2 regions of the Paenibacillus sp. FSL R7-0198 genome follow, and region 2 is predicted to be linked to the other one. Evidence: riboswitches for the same ligand, from Rfam matches in the RefSeq annotation. Region 2 holds a riboswitch; the other holds the start of a gene.
What was found. A riboswitch is a leader RNA that binds a small molecule or an ion and turns the genes downstream of it on or off. The one in region 2 is predicted to bind glycine.

Region 1 (4,218 bases), 2.2 Mb from region 2:
GGATGGACGGTAACGATCTGAATGAGCCTGGAACCGATGTAATCAAGCTTCGCCAGAAGATTGGCATGGTGTGGCAGAAGCCGAACCCTTTTCATAAGTCCATCTACAACAATATCGCGTTTGGCCCCCGCTACCGCGGTACGAAGAGTAAGAAGGCACTGGATGAAATTGTGGAAAAAAGTTTGCGTCGTGCTGCGCTCTGGGACGAAGTGAAAGACAGACTGCATGAGTCAGCTCTGTCTCTCTCTGGCGGACAACAGCAGCGCCTATGTATCGCTCGCGCTTTGTCTGTTGAACCACAGATTCTGCTGCTCGATGAGCCGGCATCTGCACTTGACCCGGTATCTACGGGTAAAGTTGAAGAGTTGATTACCGAGCTCAAGAAGGAGCTGCGGATTGTTATTGTTACCCATAACATGCAGCAGGCGGCACGCATCTCGGATTACACAGCTTATTTCTATCTGGGAAGCATGATTGAGCACGGGGATACAGAGCATATTTTCACGAACCCGGACAATCGTCTGACGCAAGAATACATTATGGGACGTTTCGGTTAATTGGATCATGGAGTGTAACATAGAGTAATAGACAGAGAGATAAAGAACTAATAGAGACAAAAGAAAGCACAATGCCTGGACGGTTGTTCGGGGGTTGTGCTTTTTTAATTTATAATTTTAGTGGGATTTTCTGTATGCGGGATAAACATTATGCTACGATATTTAGTGTGAAGAGAACGTTTACATGACTTCGAAGGAGATGTTGATAATCACTACGGATCAGATGTCTTACGACCATATGGCAGCTCAGATTATACAGAACTACACTATTGAGAAACCTGTCGTTTCATATATTCGTCATAATGAGAATCTGACGTATCATGTCGTCGATGAAGCAAGCGGGCAGAAGTATCTGCTACGTATCCATCAAGCCGCATATGCAAGTATGACAGGCATTCAGCATACGCTTCCTGCGCTGGAGGCAGAGATGAACCTGCTTCATGAGTTAAATGCAACGACGGCATTGCGCGTGCAGCATCCGGTACGGAATGTATCGGGAGACTGGGTCACGGTATGGAAAAGTGAAGCGGGTAAAGAAATCTGCTGTACAGTACTGGAGTGGATTGAGGGAAGGGACATCCAGCAGGGAGAACGCCTGACAACAGAGCAGATCTATGATCTGGGGGCACAACTGCAGATGCTTCATCAATATGGGCGTGAGCAGAATCAGACAGATCGAACAAAGGTGCGGCCGGCATATGGCAACATCCATGAGAACTTGGTCATGCTAGGGCAGCTGGAGGAAGGCGTCCGACTTGGGATTTTTACAACGGAAGACTTCGATCTGCTTCGTGAGACGTTTGAGAACATTAATGAACAGTTAGAAACATACCCGCAGCACGCAGGGACATGGGGGATCATTCATGGGGATATTACTCGCAACAATCTGCTGATAACGGATCAGGGGATATCCATGATTGATTTTTGTCTACACGGTTATGGTTATTATCTTTTTGATGCCGGAGGGGCAGCACTTATGTTTAATCGGGAGGAACGTGACATATTCTTATCCGGTTATACCCAACAGATCGCGCCACTGACGGATCGTGATATCCGATTAATGGAAGGGTTCATGTTGATCTTTACACTGGGTTATTATGCCTTTCAGATGGCGAATGAGTCGAGGCACGAATGGATGAAAGATCGCATGCCGAAGCTATGCAGCAAGTATTGCAGACCTTATGTACAGAACAAGAGTATCTTCTACGAATTGTGAATTATAATCCAGATGTGCAGACTCGGATGGGTTAGTGAGCAGTGTGGATCAAAGATTATGGTTGCCTGAATACCCGAACGGTTTCATGGACAATATCATAAATAATAGTAAGCACATCATTGATTGAAGTAGAACGAAATGAGCTGTTTAAAAGATCTTTTTAACGTATTAATGTAATGAAAGCTGACAAAATATTCTGGTTTTCATCGGTTCAATCGAAAATGAAGGAAATACATCCAAAGAAATCGTCAAGTTTGTTGACACTGATCTTCCGGTCGATTAATCTTAATGAAGAAGAAATTAATGACTTCCATGACTGTTCTGACATAAGCTCAGAATGGTTCCATATAGCGGATGATAACGAGCGGGAGAGATCTGGATTAGCCGAGCAAAATGGCTAGTGCTCAGGCACCGAAGGAGCAAGCTGCTGCGCACCCGGCGCAGTGGTTAATCTCTCAGGTAAATGTACCATCGTTGGACGCAACTCTGGAGAGTGCGCGAACTGCGCCACCCAAGGGGTATATGATCAGTCAGACCGGTGAACTTGTCTGTAATCGCAGGCAATGCACCTTGTCGTGAGACACTGCTGATCGTGAAACTCTCAGGTATCGAGGACAGAGAGAGGGCCTGAGGCCTTCTTCTGTCCTTTTTTGATGTCATCATTCAGTAAATAAGGAACAATATGGATTAGATTCTGGATGTAAATGACGAATACAATTGGAGGGTTATAAAGTGCGATTTAAAGATGTTTTCTCAATTATTGGTCCGTCCATGACAGGGCCTTCAAGTTCACATACAGCTGGAGCGGCAAGGCTGGGAAGAATCGCTCGTCAGTGGCTGGGATGTACGCCAGAACGTGCCCGGCTGACGTTATACGGTTCATTCGCTGACACCTATCAGGGGCACGGAACAGATCTGGCACTGATCGGCGGTCTTTTGGACTATGTCACAGACGATCCACGTATCCCGGATGCAGAGCAATACGCAGAGGAAGCAGGCATGGAGGTTGAGTTTTATACAAGTGGCCTGCCTGCTCCTCATCCGAATACGGTCAAAATTGAGTTGTGGCATGGAGAACGTGCCTGCTCCTTAATCGGTGCATCCATTGGTGGTGGCAGTGTATCGGTGCATGCGATGAATGATTTTCGTGTTCAGATTAGTGGTGAGTTTCCAACACTCGTTCTGCGACATGCAGACAAGGCAGGGGTGCTTGCATCGGTAACGTCCACGATCAGTTCATCCGGGGTTAACATCGGCTATATGCAGGTGGACCGGAAAGCCCGTGATGGCGAAGCACTTACCGCGATGGAAATGGATGGTGTGCCTAATCCTGATATGCTCAAGCGTCTAAGGGAGCTGGACCATGTGTTAGACATTCGTGTCATTGATTTGAAGAGAGGAGTTGATTCGGATGCGATTTAAACATTTACACGAACTGAATACGATCTGTACAGCGGAATCCAAAACCATTGCTCAGCTGATGATCGAGGAGCAGGTTCAGGAGACCAATACACCGGAAGCGGATGTTGTGAAGCAGATGTCTGAATATTATCAGGTGATGAAGGAAGCGGTACGCAAAGGGTTAACGGAAGATACAACATCACGCAGTGGGTTAACCGGTGGGGACGGGAAAAAAATGGCCGAGTACATTCGCAAGGGTGAGACTTGTTCAGGAGATGCTTCCGCACTTGCCATGGCGTATGCCCTGTGTGTATCTGAAGTGAATGCCTCCATGGGTCGGATCGTGGCAACACCAACAGCTGGTTCCTGTGGCATTATCCCGGGTGTGTTTATCAGTTCACAAGAGCGGTTTGGCTGGACGGACGAACATTTGGTGAACGGGTTGTTCTGTGCGGGAGCGATTGGTTATGTTATTGCCAACAATTCATTTATCTCCGGTGCCGAAGGTGGCTGCCAGGCGGAAGTGGGTTCAGCTATCGGCATGGCTGCGGGTGCCATGGTTGAACTGCGTGGAGGTACACCGGAACAGGTAGTTCATGCCGTTGGTTTGGCGTTAAAAAATACACTGGGCCTGATCTGCGATCCGGTTGCAGGCCTCGTTGAAATTCCTTGCATCGTCCGTAATGGACTGGGTGCGGTTACGGCGCTGGCTGCGGCTGACATGGCCCTGGCCGGAGTGCGTAGCGCCATTCCGTCAGACGAAGTCATCGACGTCATGCTGGAAGTAGGCAGCGCGATGCCGAGCCGCCATCGGGAGACAGCCCAGGGCGGGTTGGCCCAGACACCAACCGGCCGCAAAATGATGCAGAAGTTGGCTAAACCAAAGGCAAAGCGTGCAGAGCCTGAGCAGGAGTCTCCTGCTGAAAATGACGTAGAACCTAAGGCATAAATAGGATTGATATGAATTAAATCTAACACTAACTCGTGATACCATGAGCCTTGATTATTAGAGGTGAAGAAGAGTTCCTTACATGATACGAAAAG
Region 2 (4,218 bases):
CATTAGGTTATGTAATCGTTTTAATTGATGCATAATGGCTGAACCCATTGGTACACAAGGCTTTTCTTGCCTATGACTTTTATCATTTCCAAAATCAATTTCTAACCTATAGCTTGGTCTAATCAGGCGATTCACATCCACAATCTGCTTCAATCCGCATTGGAAACCATTCTCGGAAAGCACAAAAAACCTGTGCAAGCCTCAGGCTCACACAGGTCGAAACAATATGAAGCAGATCTCATTTTGTTTATAAAATGTATGTTAATAAGTACAAGTTCGTTGATACTATTCTTCCGTATGTTTACGATACGCGTCTGCATTCATCAATGTAGACAATGCTGCTGTCAGATCTCCCTCAACACGGATTTCAATCATCCAGCCTTCCTCGTATGGAGAGCTGTTGACAAGTTCAGGGGAGTCCTGCAACGAATCATTCACTGCAATAATTGAACCAGTGACGGGAGAAAACAAGTCCGAAACCGTTTTGACCGATTCGATCGTTCCAATGCTGTCCTCTGCTTTTACATTGGTTTCAAGGTCAGGCAATTCCACAAACACAATGTCACCCAGCTGATGCTGCGCGAACTCGGTAATGCCAATACGTACAGTATCCTCCCCTACGGTTTGCACCCATTCGTGCTCTTCACTGTACAGGAAATCACTTTTCAATTCGCTCATCGATATCCGCCTCGCTTTTCATTAAATGAGTGCATGCGTTCTTTGACCTTAACCTTTTTCCCAGAACATAGCGTATGATATTTTTGATTCAAATGTCAAGATACCTCACAATTTATTTATTGATCACCTCTAAATCCTGTAACCCGATTACACTCTTTCTTCATATACTGGTGAATATTAGAATAGTAAGCGCAGTCTTTTTAAATACACGAACAATAACATTTAAGATAAATTAAATATTCGGTTTTTTAGTTATGATATATGACATCGTTCTTGACATCGGTAGTGGATTCACGTTTTAATGAGAGGAGTAAATGTGTTTATTGGACTATGTTATACCCGCGGATGAATGTAAAGGGAGAGATTACCCGTGACACCCGATTCGGGATGTACATGAGGTAACGCCGAAGGAGTAAACCACCGATAAGCGGGGGTGAATCTCTCAGGCAAAAGGACTTTTACGGGACGCAACTCTGGAGAGCATCTATTCGCCCTGAGCGGGCGTTATGATCACCCAAGGGGAAACCTGCTGCACAAGGCAGCGGGGTAACTCTCAGGTACAAGGGACAGAGCCTTAGAATACAGCGTGCTACTTGGCATGCCGATTCTTTGGCCTGTCCTTTTCCTTTTTCCCAAAAAACGAAAAACAGGATGTAGAACGGCGCTGTCATAGCTGCCTTACCATACTTATCTACGAAAAATCTCTGCTGAAAAATGTAAAAATACCCTGGTTCATTGATCCACGATTGTATATCCGGCCGGTTGACGGCCCATGACGAGGTGATTTGATGTCCGATTTGCTTAGAACACCACTCTTCCCACTGTATCAGCAATACGAAGGCGTACGGTGCATTGATTTTGGAGGCTGGGAGCTTCCAGTGCAATTTAGCGGAATCCAGAAAGAACATGAAGCGGTGCGTGAGCGTGCTGGACTGTTTGATGTATCCCATATGGGCGAATTCACAGTACAGGGTGAGCAGGCTGAAGTTTTTTTGCAACAAATGACGACCAATGATGTGACCACGCTGATTCCCGGTCAAGCCCAGTACACCCTGATGTGTTACCCAGATGGCGGTGTGGTGGATGATCTGCTCGTGTATAAGCTGGAAGATCAGCATTACATGCTCGTTGTTAACGCCTCTAACATCGACAAGGATTGGGCGTGGCTGCAAGAGCACCTGATCCCTGGCGTAAGCATGACCAACGATTCGGAGCAGACGGCGCTGCTCGCCTTGCAAGGTCCACTGGCTGTAGACATTATCGGGAAAGTTACAGATACGGATATATCCTCGATTGAGCCTTTCCGTTTTGTACAGCAGGCAGAGGTATGCGGCGTTAAATTACTGTTGTCCCGTACAGGTTATACCGGTGAGGACGGCTTTGAACTATATGTACCTGCAGATCAGGCCGCTGTGGTCTGGAATGGATTAATGCAAGCCGGAGAAGGTCACGGACTCGTACCAACCGGACTTGGTGCCCGGGATACACTGCGCTTTGAAGCAAGGCTCCCCCTGTATGGACAGGAATTGTCGGCAACCATCTCTCCGCTCGAAGCTGGCGTAGGCATGTTTGTGAAGCTGAATGCCGGACCTTTTATCGGATACGAAGCCTTGTTACAGCAAAAAAATGACGGGCCTGCCCGCAAATTGGTCGGCATCGAAGTGCTGGAGCGTGGTATTCCCCGCCCCCACTATCCGATTTACGCCGAAGGCGTACAGATTGGTGAAGTAACAACAGGCACGCAATCACCTACATTGAAGCGTAATCTGGGGCTTGCTCTCATCGACAGTAAATACGCTGCGCTGGGAACCCCGCTTGAGATTGAGATCCGCGGCAAGAAACTAAAAGCCGAGGTTGTGAAGACCCCTTTTCATAAACGGACACGTACGTCAAAGACACCTACTCAAGGAGCTGATCAAGCATGAGCAAGCACCGTTACATTCCCATGACCGAGCAAGATCAGAGCGCCATGCTCGCAACCATCGGTGTGGATACGCTGGAGGAACTGTTTCAGGACATTCCGCAGGAGATTCGTTATCAGGGCGAGCTGCCCGTATCCTCCAAACTTGATGAATATGCGCTGACACGTCACATGTCCAAACAAGCTGGTGCCAACGCCAATTTCGAAACACACGCCAGCTTCCTCGGCGCAGGCATATACGATCATCATGTTCCTTCCGTTATCAATCATGTCATTTCCCGTTCCGAGTTCTACACCGCCTACACACCTTATCAGCCTGAGATCAGCCAAGGTGAACTACAGGCCATTTTCGAATTTCAATCCTACATCTGTGAATTAACCGGTATGGCTGTAGCCAATGCCAGTATGTATGACGGCGCAACTGCCTTTGCAGAAGCAGGTAATCTGGCCGCAGCGGCAACTCGTCGCAAACAGCTCATCGTATCCCGTACCGTTCATCCGGAAGCCCGTCAGGTATTGCAGGCATATGCGCACGGATTAAGTCTGGAGATTGTCGAGATTGGTTATAAGGATGGAGTAACTGACTGGGATGCTCTGCAAGCCGCCATATCGGACGATACCGCTGCTGTCATGATCCAGAGTCCGAACTTCTTTGGTGCTGTGGAAAATGTGAAGCAGGCTGCCGACCTCGTGCATGCGCACAAGGGCCTGCTCGTTGTAAGTGCCAACCCGCTATCGCTGGGTCTGCTGGAAGCCCCAGGCAAGCTGGGTGCTGACATCGTTGTAGGTGATGCGCAGCCCCTCGGCATCGCCGCTTCACTCGGCGGCCCGACATGCGGATATTTCGCCGTATCCCAGCCTCATATGCGCCGAATTCCTGGCCGAATTGTAGGCCAGACCACCGATCGCAACGGCAAGCGTGGTTTTGTACTCACACTGCAAGCACGTGAACAGCACATCCGCCGCGAAAAGGCGACATCCAACATCTGTTCCAACCAGGCTTTGCTTGCACTCAGCGCATCTGTGTACATGTCCATCATGGGTAAACAGGGCATGATCGATGTCGCGGATCTGAATTTGCAAAAGAGTCATTACACCCTGAATACATTAACTGCAATTCCTGGAGTTGGCCTTACTTTTAATGCACCAACATTTAATGAGTTTGTGATTAAACTTCCTGAAGGAACAGACTTGGATACTCTTCAGTTGAAACTGCTGGATGCAGGCTTTATTGGTGGCTACGAACTCGGACGTGATTATCCGGAGCTTGCCGGACATATGCTGATTGCTGTTACGGAACGGCGCACTAAGGAAGAGATTGACGAATTCGCACGAGCATTGGAGGGATCACTGTGACTCAGGAAACGACGACGACAACGACAACATCGGTACAAGGACAATCGGTAACAGGTACCTCTTTCTCCACTTCGGCTCAATCTGAGACAGATACAACATTCAGTGCACAGACCTTATCTCCTGCTCCGGAACAATCATTGATTTTTGAACTCAGCAGCCCTGGACGTGTCGCTTATTCCTTGCCAGAATGTGATGTTCCTCGTCAGGCTGCCGATACGTTGATTCCCCGGGAAATGCTCCGTTCGGAAGCAGCAGCACTGCCG

Region 1: linked by a shared signal. The riboswitch ahead of sdaAB (L-serine ammonia-lyase, iron-sulfur-dependent subunit beta) and the one ahead of gcvT (glycine cleavage system aminomethyltransferase GcvT) in region 2 are both predicted to bind glycine.

What each region holds. Positions count from the first base shown of each region.
Region 1 is NZ_JBBOCB010000001.1:4,203,041-4,207,258, forward strand. It holds gene pstB (phosphate ABC transporter ATP-binding protein PstB) at 1-557, shown strand, start outside; gene MKY87_RS18335 (phosphotransferase enzyme family protein) at 757-1,773, shown strand; glycine riboswitch at 2,129-2,253, shown strand; glycine riboswitch at 2,258-2,393, shown strand; gene sdaAB (L-serine ammonia-lyase, iron-sulfur-dependent subunit beta) at 2,506-3,195, shown strand; gene sdaAA (L-serine ammonia-lyase, iron-sulfur-dependent, subunit alpha) at 3,185-4,123, shown strand.
Region 2 is NZ_JBBOCB010000001.1:2,040,895-2,045,112, forward strand. It holds gene gcvH (glycine cleavage system protein GcvH) at 286-678, opposite strand; glycine riboswitch at 1,024-1,146, shown strand; glycine riboswitch at 1,150-1,250, shown strand; gene gcvT (glycine cleavage system aminomethyltransferase GcvT) at 1,467-2,603, shown strand; gene gcvPA (aminomethyl-transferring glycine dehydrogenase subunit GcvPA) at 2,600-3,955, shown strand; gene gcvPB (aminomethyl-transferring glycine dehydrogenase subunit GcvPB) at 4,093-4,218, shown strand, end outside.